Regions from separate parts of the Bradyrhizobium sp. SZCCHNR1002 genome, predicted to be linked through region 2. Evidence: predicted binding sites of a transcription regulator. Region 2 holds the regulator's gene; each other region holds the start of a gene.
What was found. The regulator LexA, encoded in region 2, represses DNA repair genes until DNA is damaged. The targets are predictions, from matches to a motif close to TGTTCNNNNTGTGTTCNG.
Positions count from the first base shown of each region.

Region 1: a site for LexA is predicted at 2,845-2,862, ahead of QX108_RS03995 (single-stranded DNA-binding protein). Genes of this name have one in related genera too.
Region 3: a site for LexA is predicted at 3,008-3,025, ahead of QX108_RS03795 (DUF3072 domain-containing protein). Genes of this name have one in related genera too.

Region 1 is NZ_JAUHIS010000001.1:907,326-911,669, forward strand. It holds gene gyrA (DNA gyrase subunit A) at 1-1,386, opposite strand, end outside; gene QX108_RS03990 (DUF2306 domain-containing protein) at 1,556-1,954, opposite strand; gene QX108_RS03995 (single-stranded DNA-binding protein) at 2,182-2,685, opposite strand; gene QX108_RS04000 (outer membrane protein) at 3,168-3,911, shown strand; gene QX108_RS04005 (outer membrane protein) at 4,105-4,344, shown strand, end outside.
Region 2 is NZ_JAUHIS010000001.1:1,126,694-1,131,037, reverse strand. It holds gene QX108_RS05050 (ComEC/Rec2 family competence protein) at 1-1,301, shown strand, start outside; gene QX108_RS05045 (hypothetical protein) at 1,404-1,844, opposite strand; gene lexA (transcriptional repressor LexA) at 2,125-2,823, opposite strand; gene glp (gephyrin-like molybdotransferase Glp) at 3,016-4,227, opposite strand.
Region 3 is NZ_JAUHIS010000001.1:854,516-858,859, reverse strand. It holds gene QX108_RS03810 (DUF4173 domain-containing protein) at 1-755, opposite strand, end outside; gene QX108_RS03805 (glycoside hydrolase family 3 N-terminal domain-containing protein) at 966-2,318, shown strand; gene QX108_RS03800 (hypothetical protein) at 2,352-2,639, opposite strand; gene QX108_RS03795 (DUF3072 domain-containing protein) at 2,760-2,951, opposite strand; gene QX108_RS03790 (hypothetical protein) at 3,057-3,287, shown strand; gene QX108_RS03785 (hypothetical protein) at 3,369-3,725, opposite strand; gene QX108_RS03780 (type 1 glutamine amidotransferase domain-containing protein) at 3,885-4,344, shown strand, end outside.

The DNA.
Region 1 (4,344 bases), 220 kb from region 2:
CAGGTCGAGAATCGCCTTGGCCTGCTCGAACGACAGCCGGATGGTGCCGTCCTCGGAAAGACGATGGCGCGGATCGTCGATCAGCGTGATGATGGCCTCGACGTCGCGTGCCGGCCAGTCGCGCGACATCAGCGCCTCGCGCGCGGTCGCGGGATCGGGCGAGGTCCTGATCACCCGGATGACCTCGTCGATATTGGCCACGGCCACCGCGAGGCCGACCAGGATGTGGGCGCGGTCACGCGCCTTGTTCAGCAGATACTTGGTCCTGCGCGTGACGACACGCTCGCGGAACGCGACGAAGATCGTCAGCAGGTCCTTCAAGTTCATCGTCTGCGGGCGGCCGCCGTCCAGTGCCAGCATGTTGGCCGCGAAGCTCGTCTGCAGCGGCGTGAACTTGTAGAGCTGGTTGAGCACGACGTCCGGCACCGCGTCGCGCTTCAGCTCGACGACGACGCGGTAGCCCTCGCGGTCGCTCTCGTCGCGCAGGTCGGCGACGCCTTCGATCTTCTTCTCGCGCACCAGCTCGGCGATGCGCTCGACCATGGTGGCCTTGTTCACCTGGTAGGGAATCTCGGAGATGATGATCGCCTCGCGATCCCGGCGGATCGTGTCGATCGTCACCTTGCCGCGCATCATGATCGAGCCGCGGCCGAGATGATAGGCCGAGCGGATGCCGGCGCGGCCCAGGATGATGCCGCCGGTGGGAAAGTCCGGCCCCGGGATGATGTTGATGAGATCATCGATCGTGAGCGCAGGATTGTCGATCAGCGCGATGCAGGCATCGATCACCTCGCCGAGATTGTGCGGCGGGATGTTGGTGGCCATGCCGACCGCGATGCCGCCGGCGCCGTTGACGAGCAGGTTCGGGAACTTGGCCGGAAGAACCGACGGCTCCTTGTCCGAATTGTCGTAGTTCGGCTGGAAGTCGACGGTGTCCTTGTCGATGTCGTCGAGCAGCGGGATCGCGGACTTGGCGAGCTTCGCCTCGGTGTATCGATACGCGGCCGGCGGATCGCCGTCGACCGAGCCGAAATTGCCCTGGCCGTCGATCAACGGCACGCGCATCGAGAAGTCCTGCGCCATGCGCACCATGGCGTCGTAGATCGACTGGTCGCCATGCGGATGGTATTTACCGATGACGTCACCGACCACGCGCGCGGACTTGACGTACTTCTTGTCCGGCGTGTGCCCCTGCTCGTACATCGAGTACAGGATGCGGCGGTGCACCGGCTTCAGGCCGTCACGCGCATCGGGCAGCGCTCGCGACACGATCACGCTCATCGCGTAATCGAGATAGGAGCGCTTCATCTCGTCGAGGATGGAAACGGGACGAATGTCGGAAGGTCCGCCCGGCTCGCCGGGCTTCTCATCTTCTTTATCGGACAAAGGGGATACCGGTCGGTTTTGACACGCGAAAATCGCTTGGAATCATATAGCGCATGGCGGCCCCGCAGGCCACCCCCAAGCGGGTCAGGAGCGCGCTTTTTCTGCTCGCCTTTCCAGTCACTTAACCGAACGGCACAGCCGCCCGGCGCACGCGGCGGCAGCGCTCTTGCTAGACCCCGAAGACCACCCTGTGCATGATCCGTCCCGGCAGCAGCGTGAACAGTCCGGCGATCACCAGGGCGCCGGAAAACAGCATGATCATGGCCCGGCGATGCGCCGCCACCCGATGGCGGTGTGCAGCCCATATCGCGAGCGGCAGCATGGCCAGCGTGTAGAGCGACAGCAGGTGGATCGGGCTGAATGGACCGACCAGCCGGATGGTGTGAATCCAGAACGAGCTGACCGCCACCGCGGCCATCAGGGCGACCCAGATCCAGCCCATCGTTCGATGCGGCACGGTGCCCTTCGGCGCGGCGAACTGAACCACTCCCAACCCGAATGCCGTCATCGCCGCAAAGGCATGCAGAACGACGGCAGGCTCGGCGGCGAGCAACGGTGCGAAGCTCATGATCACCCCCCGTGGTCAGCGGGCCGGGCGTCGCGAAGGGCTCGCTGACGTCGATGTCGATCGCGCCAGCAAGCACGGCTCTTCGCTGCGACCTGCCGTTTCACGCCTCCCGCACGACGACCGGCAAGGCATCGGCCTCACGTGATCGCGTGCAGGGCTCAAACCGCTCCGGCTGCCGTTCCAGACAGGACGGAAGCCGTCTCACATAGGCAGAGAATTCGCGCGCCTCAGAACGGAATGTCGTCGTCCATGTCGCTGTTGCTGCGTCCGCCACCACCGGCCGAGGCGACCGCGCGGCGCGGCGGCGCCATCGACGGTCCGCTGCTGCCGAAATCGCCGCCTCCCATGTCGTCGGAGAAGCTGCCGCCGCCCCCGCCGCCACGGCCATCGAGCATGGTCAGCGTCGAGTTGAAACCCTGCAGCACCACCTCGGTCGAATACTTCTCGACGCCGCTCTGGTCGGTCCATTTCCGGGTCTGCAATGCACCCTCGATGTACACCTTGGCGCCCTTCTTGAGATACTGCTCGGCGACCTTGCACAGACCTTCATTGAAGATCACCACGCGGTGCCACTCGGTCTTCTCCTTGCGCTCGCCCGTCCCCTTGTCGCGCCACGTTTCGGAGGTCGCGATGCTCAGATTGGCGATCGGCCGACCATCCTGCGTGCGCCGGATCTCCGGGTCCTTCCCGAGATTGCCGACCAGAATCACCTTGTTCACGCTACCCGCCATCACACTCTCCCGCGGTTTTCAGATCACCGGACCGGTCGTCTCCACCGGCCTGTCGGCACAAGGTGGCTAACCCTTCCTCTCGCGCCGGACCCTATACGGTTGCCGCGCCAGCCACCTGCTTTCTCGCTGCTTATCCACATATAGCACTCCGGGTGCGATTGTTCCAGTTTTGTTCGCGATACTGTGCACACAACCAGACAGCGAGTTCCATGGAACTCGAGGGAACCCAAGGGAACCGGAAGTTCCCGAAATGGAACCCGCTAAAAGTTCCCTTAATCACGAAAAAGCGATTAACTTTCATTAAGTTAGCTCGCCTCATATCCTCCGCGCCTGTGGCTTTTGGGAGACGGTATCCAGGGTTGAATCGCGTATATTTTCGGATGGATTGAGGCCGCCAAGGCGGTCGCGCCACCTCACAGAAGTGCGCCTCCGGGGACGAATGTCGGGGCGCCCAACGCGGGAGACTTGGGATGAATGTTGGGATGAAAAGAATTTTTCTTGGAGCTGTCAGCTTGATGGTTTTGGGGGCGCTGACGCCGGCGGGAGCCGCCGATCTCGCCGCCCGCCCGTACACGAAGGCCCCGGTGATGGCGCCGGCTCCGCTTCCGACCTGGGCCGGCTTCTACCTCGGTCTGCAGGGCGGCGGCGGCTGGGGCCGCAGCGATGAGACCTTCTTCGGCGCGCCGAATACAGCGATCTTCGCCGGCACGCAGCGTTACGACATCACCGGCGGCTTCGCCGGCGGCGTGATCGGCTACAATTGGCAGGTCGATAACATCGTGTTCGGTCTCGAAGGTGACTACCACTGGGCGGACATCGACGGCCGCTCGGCCGTGATCAACGCCGGCGTCGGTGACACCTACTTCACCAAGCTGCGCGGCTTCGGCGACATCAAGGGCCGGCTCGGCTGGGCGGCCGGTCCTGCGCTGTTCTTCGTCAGCGGCGGTGCCGCCGTCGGCGATCTGCAGCATCGCTACGATGGCGTTCCCGGCAACTCGTTCGTGACCAACGACTGGCGTTGGGGTTGGACGATCGGCGCCGGTGCCGAGTACATGTTCGCTCAGAACTGGTCGGCTAAGGTCGAGTACAACTACCTCGACTTCGGCAAGAGCTCGATCCAGTACTCGCCGGTCGCGACCAACCGCTCGGAGTGGAACGACACCATCCACACCGTCAAGGCTGGCGTCTCCTACCACTTCGGTGGCCCGAGCGTGTCCCGCTACTGATTGCACGCGAACCGCGAATATGTCGAAAGGCCGGCCTCGTGCCGGCCTTTTTTTGCGTGCCGAAACCGGCACTTGCTGGGCCGCTGTGTCGTTTGGGTGACGGCTTTTTACCACGGAAGGGTCTATCAAGACGGCGCGGGTGGGCGTTGGTGAGAGCGTGCGTGCGGGCGTCGGACTTGGTTTGGGGAATGCGATGAGAAGGCTGTTGCTGGGGGCGACAACTTCGCTGGCGCTGGGGATTGCGCCGGCCATCGCTGCCGATTTGCCCGCGCGCACCTTCACCAAGGCGCCCGCGATGATCACGACGATCTATGATTGGAGCGGCTTTTATCTCGGCCTGAACGCCGGTGGCGGCTCGGCACGCACCTGCTGGACCAACAATGTGGCGTTCGGCGGCGTCGCAGCGACCAATGCCGAAGGCTGCCATGATGCG
Region 2 (4,344 bases):
GCCTCACCGTCAGCCATCCGATCAAGAAGTGGGCGGCGGTCGCGGCGCTGGTCGCGGCCGCGTTCTACCTCCTGCTCTCGGGCGCGGAGGTCGCGACCCAGAGATCCTTCTTCATGACGGCGGTCGTGCTGATCGCCGTGATGGTCGACCGTCGCGCCGTCACCTTCCGCACGCTCGCGGTCGCCGCGATGATCGTGCTGGTCGCAGCGCCCGAGGCGCTGGTGCATCCGAGCTTCCAGATGTCTTTCGCGGCGACGCTCGGCCTCGTCGCGCTGGTGCAGTTCGGCCTGCCGAGATTGTTCGCGACGCCGGACAGCTCCGCCTCGCAGCGCATCGCGTTGTGGGGCGGGCGCGAGCTTGCGATGCTGCTGCTGGCCTCGCTGATCGCGGGGCTCGCGACGACGCCCTACGCCGCCTTCCACTTCCATCGCGTCACGCCCTATGGCGTGCTGGCGAATCTCGCGGCGATGCCGGTGGTGTCCGTGCTGGTGATGCCTGCCGGCCTGATGGGACTGCTGGCGGTGCCGTTTGGCCTTGACGGCTTCTGGTGGTCGCTGATGGGCTTCGGAATCGACTGGATGATCGCGGTGACGCGCTGGGTGGCGGCGCTACCGGGCGCGGTCGGACGGATTCCGGCGTTCGGCATCGGCCCGCTGATCCTGGCCAGTCTCGGACTCATCCTGATCGGGCTGTTGCGGACGCCGCTGCGCTGGTCGGGCGCCGTCGTGCTCGCGGCGGCCACCCTGTGGGCCGCCACGACGCCGTTGCCCGACATTCTCATTGCCGGAGACGGACGCGCGGTGGCGGTGCGTGGCCGCGACGGGCGCCTGCATGTAATGCGCACCGGCAAGGACGTGTTCGTCACCAAGGAGTGGCTCGCCGCCGATGCCGATGCGCGCCTGCCCGCCGATGCTGCACTCGGTGACGGTGTGTCCTGCGACGAGGCGGGCTGTGTCGTGGCGATGGCCGATGGCCGTTTCGTCGCCATGACCTTGCGCGCCGACGCCATCGCCGATGATTGCGTCCGTGCCGCGCTGATCGTGACCGCGCGCGCCGCGCCGTCGTCGTGTGCGGCCGCCGTGATCGACCGCCCGCGTCTGCAGCAGCAGGGCGCCTTGATGCTGGTGCAGCGGGGCGCCGGCTTCGCGGTCACGCCGGTGCGCGCTGGTGGCACGGATCGCCCGTGGTGGCCGGCTTCGGCCGATGCCGGCGAATTCGACATGACCCTGACACCGCGCGCGCCTGCGTCGCGTGGCCAGGATGCGACTCCGCCGGAGACGGAGCAGGTGATCGAGGATTAGTTCGTCCGGCTTCCGCGCTGATGCTCGCGCCCTCGGCTTCGGCAGGTGCCGGCCGAGGGCTGCGGGCGAGCGATCCGAGACGACGAAATCGACTGACGCGTGTCAGGTGATGCTGATCCGGCGAATCCGCGTCGTCTGCGATGCCGGCGCCTCCTCCGCGCTATCCGGACGGTGCTCGCCCGGCTGCCTGGTGACGGGCAGCTGCAGCACGGTGACGCGCTGGCCTTCGCAGAGCTGCGTGACGAGCACGTGCCGGCCGTCGGCAAACTCGATGGCGTCGTGATGGCGATCGGGGATGTGCTTTTCGATCGTGTTGAACTTGGCGACGCGCTCGCGGATCGTCCGGGTCCAGAGCCAGCGGCTGTCGTAGCGGACGTCCTCGGCGAAGGCGAGCTCGGTGCCAGGCAGCATGCACACCGCAACGTTGGGCTCGGTCTCCACCGCGAAGCCGCGGGTCGCGGTGCCGCGGAAGGTCGTCGATATCAGCGTCTCGCCGACCTTGGCAGGACGGGAGGCAACGGCATGGAGGCTGTAGTCACACATCGGATCGCTCCTCGCTGAGAGATAGCCGACCCACGCTTCCCCCCGGACAGGCGCAGGCCTCTATCAGAGTGGACATCGAGGCGATGTTAGCGCGCGCTTCACGGCAATTCTGCGCTGATCTGCATGGCGTGTGGCCGCTGATGATCACAAGCGTTTGAGCGTGCCGCGCTGCACATCATGAGGTGCATTCGCGTGTGACTCGTTTTTGAGCTGCGGCGACGCTCCAAGCATCGCGCCGCCGCTCAACTGTGCATGTCGTCCGATACCAGCGCGTCGGTGCTCAGTACTTGCGATAGAGCCCGACCAGCTTGCCCTGGATCTTCACCCGGTTGGGCGGCAGGATGCGCACCTCATAGGCGGTATTGGCGGGCTCCAGCGCGATCGAGGCGCCGCGGCGACGGAAACGCTTCAACGTCGCTTCCTCATCGTCGATCAGCGCCACCACGATGTCCCCGGTGTCGGCGGTCTCGTTGCGCTGGATCAGCGCCATGTCGCCGTCGAGAATGCCGGCATCGACCATCGAGTCGCCGCGCACCTCGAGCGCGTAGTGATCGCCATTGCCGAGCATGTCGGCCGGCACGCTGATCGTGTGGCTGCGGGTCTGCAGCGCCTCGATCGGCGTACCCGCGGCGATGCGGCCCATGACAGGCACCGCGACCGGGCGCTCGCCATCATCGAGCGCGGGCGTCGAGGTCCGCACCTTGCCGAGATTGCCTTCGATCACCGACGGCGTGAAACCGCGGCGATTGTTGCCGGCCTGCGACAGCTCGGGCAGCTTGATCACCTCGATGGCGCGGGCACGGTTGGGCAGCCGGCGGATGAAGCCGCGCTCCTCCAGCGCCGTGATCAGGCGGTGGATGCCGGACTTCGAGCGCAGGTCGAGGGCATCCTTCATCTCGTCGAATGACGGCGGCACGCCGGCTTCCTTGAGCCGTTCATTGATGAACCGCAGAAGTTCGTACTGTTTGCGCGTCAGCATCTCGACCTGGTCCCCAGTTTGTGTCGTCCGAGTCCGCGCCCTGCGTCCAAGGGCGAATGGGAGTTGGACGTTCGTATTCGCGTCGCCCGCAACATACTAAAAACAAATCATGAACGGACACTATATGTTCGATGTGTGTTCCGCAATCCTAAAAATATGATGAACGATCCGGGCTTTGCCGGGGAAAACCGCTCAGTTCGGCAGGCGCAGGATCTCGCAGGGGCTGCCGGCCGGCGCCTTCGGCGCATAGGCCGGACGGATCACGAGCGCCTGGGAGAGCGCGAGATGGCCGAGCAGCGACGAATCCTGCTGCGTCACCGGTGTCGCGACCAGCGTGCCGTCGGCGCGTTCCTCCAGCCGGGCGCGCAGATAGTCCTCGCGCGAATCGTTGGCGGCGAGCTCGCGGCCGAGCAGGGCGGTCTCGCGCGGCATCAGCGCTTCGTCGCGGCCGAGCAGGCGTCGAATCAAGGGGACCAGGAACAGGATGGCGCAGACATAGGACGACACCGGATTGCCCGGCAGCCCGATCACCCTCATGCCGCCGAGCCGGCCATGCATCATCGGCTTGCCCGGTCGCATTGCGATCTTCCAGAACGCCATCTCGACGCCCTCGGCCTCGAGCGCCTGCTTGACCAGGTCGTGATCACCGACCGAGGCGCCTCCGGTGGTGACCAGGATGTCGGCCTCGGCCTCGCGCGCCCGGCGGATGCCGGCAACCGTGGCGTCGAGCGTATCGGCGGCAATGCCGAGATCGACCGGCTCGGCGCCTTCGCTGCGCACCAGCGCGCGCAGAGCATAGCCGTTGGAATAGACGATCTGGCCCGGACCCGGCGTCGCGCCGGGCATCACCAGCTCGTCGCCGGTGGCGAGCAGCGCTACCCTCGGGCGCCGCCGCACTGGCAGCGCCGGATGGTTCATGCTGGCGGCGAGCGACAGATCGCGGTCGCTGAGCCGGCGCCCGGCGCTCAGCAGCACCATGCCCTCGTGGAAGTCGACTCCTGCCGGCCGGATGTGGCGGCCCTTGATTGCGGCCTCGCTGAGCACGACGTGATCGCCGTCCGCGATCGTGTCCTCCTGGATCACGACGGCGTCGGCGCCGTCCGGCACCACGCCGCCGGTGAAGATGCGCGCCGCCTCGCCAGGCCCGAGGACGCGATCGAACGGCCGCCCGGCGGCGACCTCGCCGATCACCTTGAGCCGCGCCTGGGGCTTGTCGGCATCGGCCGCGCGCACCGCATAGCCGTCCATCGCCGACATCGCCTCCGGCGGCTGCGTCCGCAGCGCCGCGAGGTCACGTGCCAGCACCCGGTGAAACGCCTCGTCCAGCCCGACCATCTCCTCGGCCAGCGGTTCGGCGCCGGCGAGCACCGCAGACAACGCATCGGACACCGGCATCAAGGCCATGAGAGTTCCTTCGGATGGAGGCGGGACGACTCGCGGGAGTCGCGTTCTAACCGAACGTGCACGGCGCGGCCAAGTCCCCGGGGCAAGTCGCTTCCGTTGGATCGGGACCGGCTGGAC
Region 3 (4,344 bases), 270 kb from region 2:
AACAGGTTGAACAGGAGCAAGGAGCGCACGACGGTCTGCGGGCTGAGCAGGGGCACCACGGCCGGCGGCATCTGGTTGGCCTCGGGTTCGACCGGCTGGCTCGGCGGCGTCGTCCGCTGCCTCCAACGCAAATTGATGAACGGCCATATCAGAGACAGCATCAGCAGCCAGAAGAGGGGACGCCCGAAGCTCAGGCTGGACACGAGGCGCTGGGGGCGGAGTTGATCGAGCCACTGCTCGATCACCGGGTTGGCGGCGGCGAACAACAGGCTGAAGACGAGTCCGAGCGCGAGCGGGATGCTCCAGGTCAAGAGCAGCCGCGTCAGATCATGGCTGCGGAACGTTGTGATCATGTCGGGTATCAGCCGGAACGGCCCGATCAGCAGCAACTGCCTTGCGGCGGTGAGCGGCAGGCGAAGTCCCTTGACGGCCGGATTGGTCGACAGGGCGACGGCCGAGATCGCCGTGACGACGACGATCGACAGCGACGGCAGGGTGAAATCCTCGACCGCCGGCAGTAGGCCAACGACGAGGACGATGGCCGCAAGGATCGCGCGCCGGCGGTCGATGCCGGCATGATTCACCAGCATGCTGGCCGCGACCAGTGCCGCGGCAAAGATCGGAAAAGAGAGCCCAACAGTCTGGTCATAGAACAGCACGTCGGCAAGCCCGAGAAGGCCGAAGGCGACGGCGAATTTGTGCCACATGGGGAAAGAGACGGCCGGAGCGGCCGTCAGCTCTGCGGAGCTGGTCATTGCGGGATCCTCGAACGAGTCGCGATGCGGCCGGCGCTTGCCAGCCGATGAGCCAACATGACGCGGCCGCGTGCAGGGGCTCACGAAGAGGTCTGCAGCATTTCAGGATTTGTTTGCAGATATCGTGCAGATGCGATTCCGCGGCTGGCGCCGGCGGATCGTCATTGTTACGGAAGGGTCGTTGTCTCCTTGCAATGATCGGCCTCGCACATGCTCGGGCGTATCAGGACGCTGGTCCTCTGGACCCTTGCTCTGCTCTTCATCTTCATCACGTTCAACAGCAACGAGCCGTATCTGGTCCGCCTGCGCGGAACCGGCCACGCAGCCTTGCTCGTCATCGGCCTGGCAGCTCCGCTGCTGCTCTTGCTCAGCGGCAGTTGGGGACGAGGTCCCGCGGGGCGGCTGTTGGTGCTGATATGGTGCATCCCGCTGTTCGCGTTGACATCAACGCAGTTCATGTTCGGCTGGCGCAAGTACGAGACGTTTCGCACAGACCCGGACGTGGCCCATCTGCTCGGGCGGCACTTCATGGTCGGCTACACGGTCCCGGAGGATGCCGCGGCGCTGGCACGGCGGGGCTTGATTGCCGGCGTCTATGTGACCCACCGCAACGTGCGCGGACGGACAATGGCTCAGCTGCGCGCCGAGATCGCGCGATTGCAGGCCGAGCGCCTGAATGCCGGGCTGGCACCGCTGCTGGTGTCGGCAGATCAGGAAGGAGGCCGCGTCGCGCACCTGTCCCCGACAGTGCCGAACATGCCCGGGCTTGCGACGTTGGCCGATCTGCCCGCGCCGCGTCGCGCGCATGACGCCTTCGAGATGGGGCGCGCTCAAGGACAGGCGCTGGCCGCAGCTGGTATCACCTTCAACCTGGCGCCGGTCGTCGATCTACGTCCGCGCTGGAAGCGCAACCGCTTGGACTTCCACACGCTGATAGGACAGCGCGCGATTTCCGACGATCCGGCTGCGGTGGGCGATATCGCGCTCGGTTATGTCCGCGGCCTGGAGGCAAGCGGTGTCCGCGCCGCGGTCAAGCACTTTCCCGGCCTTGGCCGCGTCGCGGCCGATACCCATCACTTCTCGGCGCAGCTCGACACGCCAGCCGATGTGTTGGAGCAGTCGGATTGGCGACCGTTCCGTCAGGTGTTGGACAATTCACACGCGGCGATGATGGTGGGTCACGTCGTCGTCGACGCGATCGATGCAGAGCGGCCAGCCTCGCATTCCAAGGCCGTGCTTCAAGGCCTCATCCGCGACCGCTGGAAGTACAACGGCGTGATCGTGACCGATGATCTCGTGATGGGAGCGATCTACGGCCGCGACCTCTGCAGAGCCGTCGTGGAGGCCCTCAATGGCGGCGCCGACCTCTTGCTCGTCGCGTATGACGGCACGCAGTTCCATCGGGTGCTGGGCTGTGCCAAGCGGGCGCTGGCGCAGGGACGGATCGACCTGAATGCGCTTCGAAGAAGCGACGAGCGGCTCGCGCGCTGGCAGCAAGGGGACGATAGATCTCTGGCCGCCAACGTTTCGGAAAGCTCTGCCTCCCGGAGGCACCTCGACTGAGACGAGAGCGAACCGATGAGGATAGCTCGTTCGTCAGCGCGGACCGTTGCCGGTCCAGTTGCGCCAGGCGACGTTGGAGAGGCTGCGCAGATCCGTTCCCAATGGTCGTCGGCTCTGCCTGTCGTGTTGACCGACGACCTGTTCCGACTCGCGGATCTTGAGCAAAAGCTCCGCGACCTGCCGTTTGCTCCGCTCGATCGCCCTGGCATCGGCACTCTCGCCGATGGTGAACCGCGCCGTTTCGATCTGCTTGAGTGTCGCGCGGTTCTTCTTGAGTTGAGCGCGATGCCAGGCGACCTTGCTGTCACTGTCCGCAACCATGGTGCACTCCCGAGGAATACCGCAAAGATTAGACAACCGGCTCTTGATTCGCGACCGCTCCGGCCTTGGTTCCGAAGCACTCAGATACCAATCCGTGTCGGCTCGTCCCTGGATCGCGGCTCACTCCAACTCTGCGGCCCGTCTCAACTCATCGATGAGTTCCGAAGCCTGCGCCTTGGTCCGTACGTGCTGTGTCGGATCAGGCCGACCTGTCTGCTCGCCAAGCGTCTTCAGGTAAGAGGCTTGCGCGTCCGTCATCGGATCGTCTCCCGAAGTCCAGTTCCTCGGATCTTTTTCGATCTTCCCGGTCATGATCGACCTCCGTTGATGCCCTGACTTACAAGCCCGAACATTTCTGGCTTGCAATTCGTTCCTGATTTGTTCTAAAATGATTCACGGCCATGGCATGGTGGATCGATGCGCGACCTCAGTTTCATTCGAGCGGAAATCGACCGGATGCGTGTTCAGGTCGGCCGGCAGCGACGTGAAATCGTGCAATTGCAGCGCGCCGGAGTTGCCACAGAAGCGGCGCAGGCGTTGCTCGAACGCATGCTGACGACGCTCGACGACCTGCGCGAGCAACGTGAGCGGCTCAAGCTGGAAAACTCTGATGGGGTCCCCCGTCGCAGGGCGGCCAGACACGGCTGAGGTGTCCGCATCGCAGGCCGAGAGCGGTGCCGAGATGTGAGGACCTGGCTCGCCTGACACGTAATGGTCAGTCTGCTTGGCTCATGACGACCTCTGCGTCGTATTCGTCCGATGCGACGGTGACAGCTGTGAGCTGGTCTCGCGTGAGGTGTCGGCACCGCGTGCGCGCGGGATCACGATGTCCTGTCCGGAACCTACCAGTTCGTCGGGGGCCGCGTCGCACGGCTTGATCTCGAAACTGTTGTCGAGAACCTTCTCACCATGCGCGTCCAACGTAACCAGGTCAGCCTGTTCGGCGGCCTCCCAGACCTCGCGCTCGGTTCGAAACGGACGCGTCAATCGTTCGTCGTTCTCAAATAATGCGTAAGGCACGAGGGGACTCCAGATCGCATCCGTCGGCAGAGCTGCCAGGCCTCCGCGTCGCGCGGGGACGGCCAAGTTTGCTTCCTCTCTACAAACAGCGTCCGCCGTCGGCTGTTCCACGGAGGAGTCTAGGCCGCTGATCGACCAGTTGTGACGATCGGTCGAGGCTTGCATCGGGAACGATGGTCCCGTGCGCAAGGTTGCCCGCGGTGTCAATTCAAACCGGAGAAGATGATGGACATCAAAGGAAAGAGGATCGCGATCCTTGCGACCAACGGGTTCGAGCAATCCGAGCTCGAAGTACCGCGTGATCGCCTGATACAGGCTGGCGCCACCGTCGAGATCGTCTCGCTGGCGTCAGGCGAGATCAAGGGCTGGGATCAGAAGGATTGGGGGCGGCCCGTGAAGGTCGACAAGACGCTCGACCAAGCCACCGCGTCCGACTATGACGCGATCGTGCTGCCCGGTGGCCAAATCAATCCCGATCTGCTGCGGGTGGAGCCCAAAGCGTTGAAGTTCATCAAGGATGTGTTCGACGCCAAGAAGGTCGTGGCAGCGGTGTGCCACGCGCCCTGGCTCCTGATCGAGACGGGCATTGCAAAAGGGCGCAAGATGACGTCCTACAAATCGATCAAGACCGACGTCGCCAATGCCGGAGCCCAGTGGCAGGACGCCGAGGTCGTCGTCGATCAGG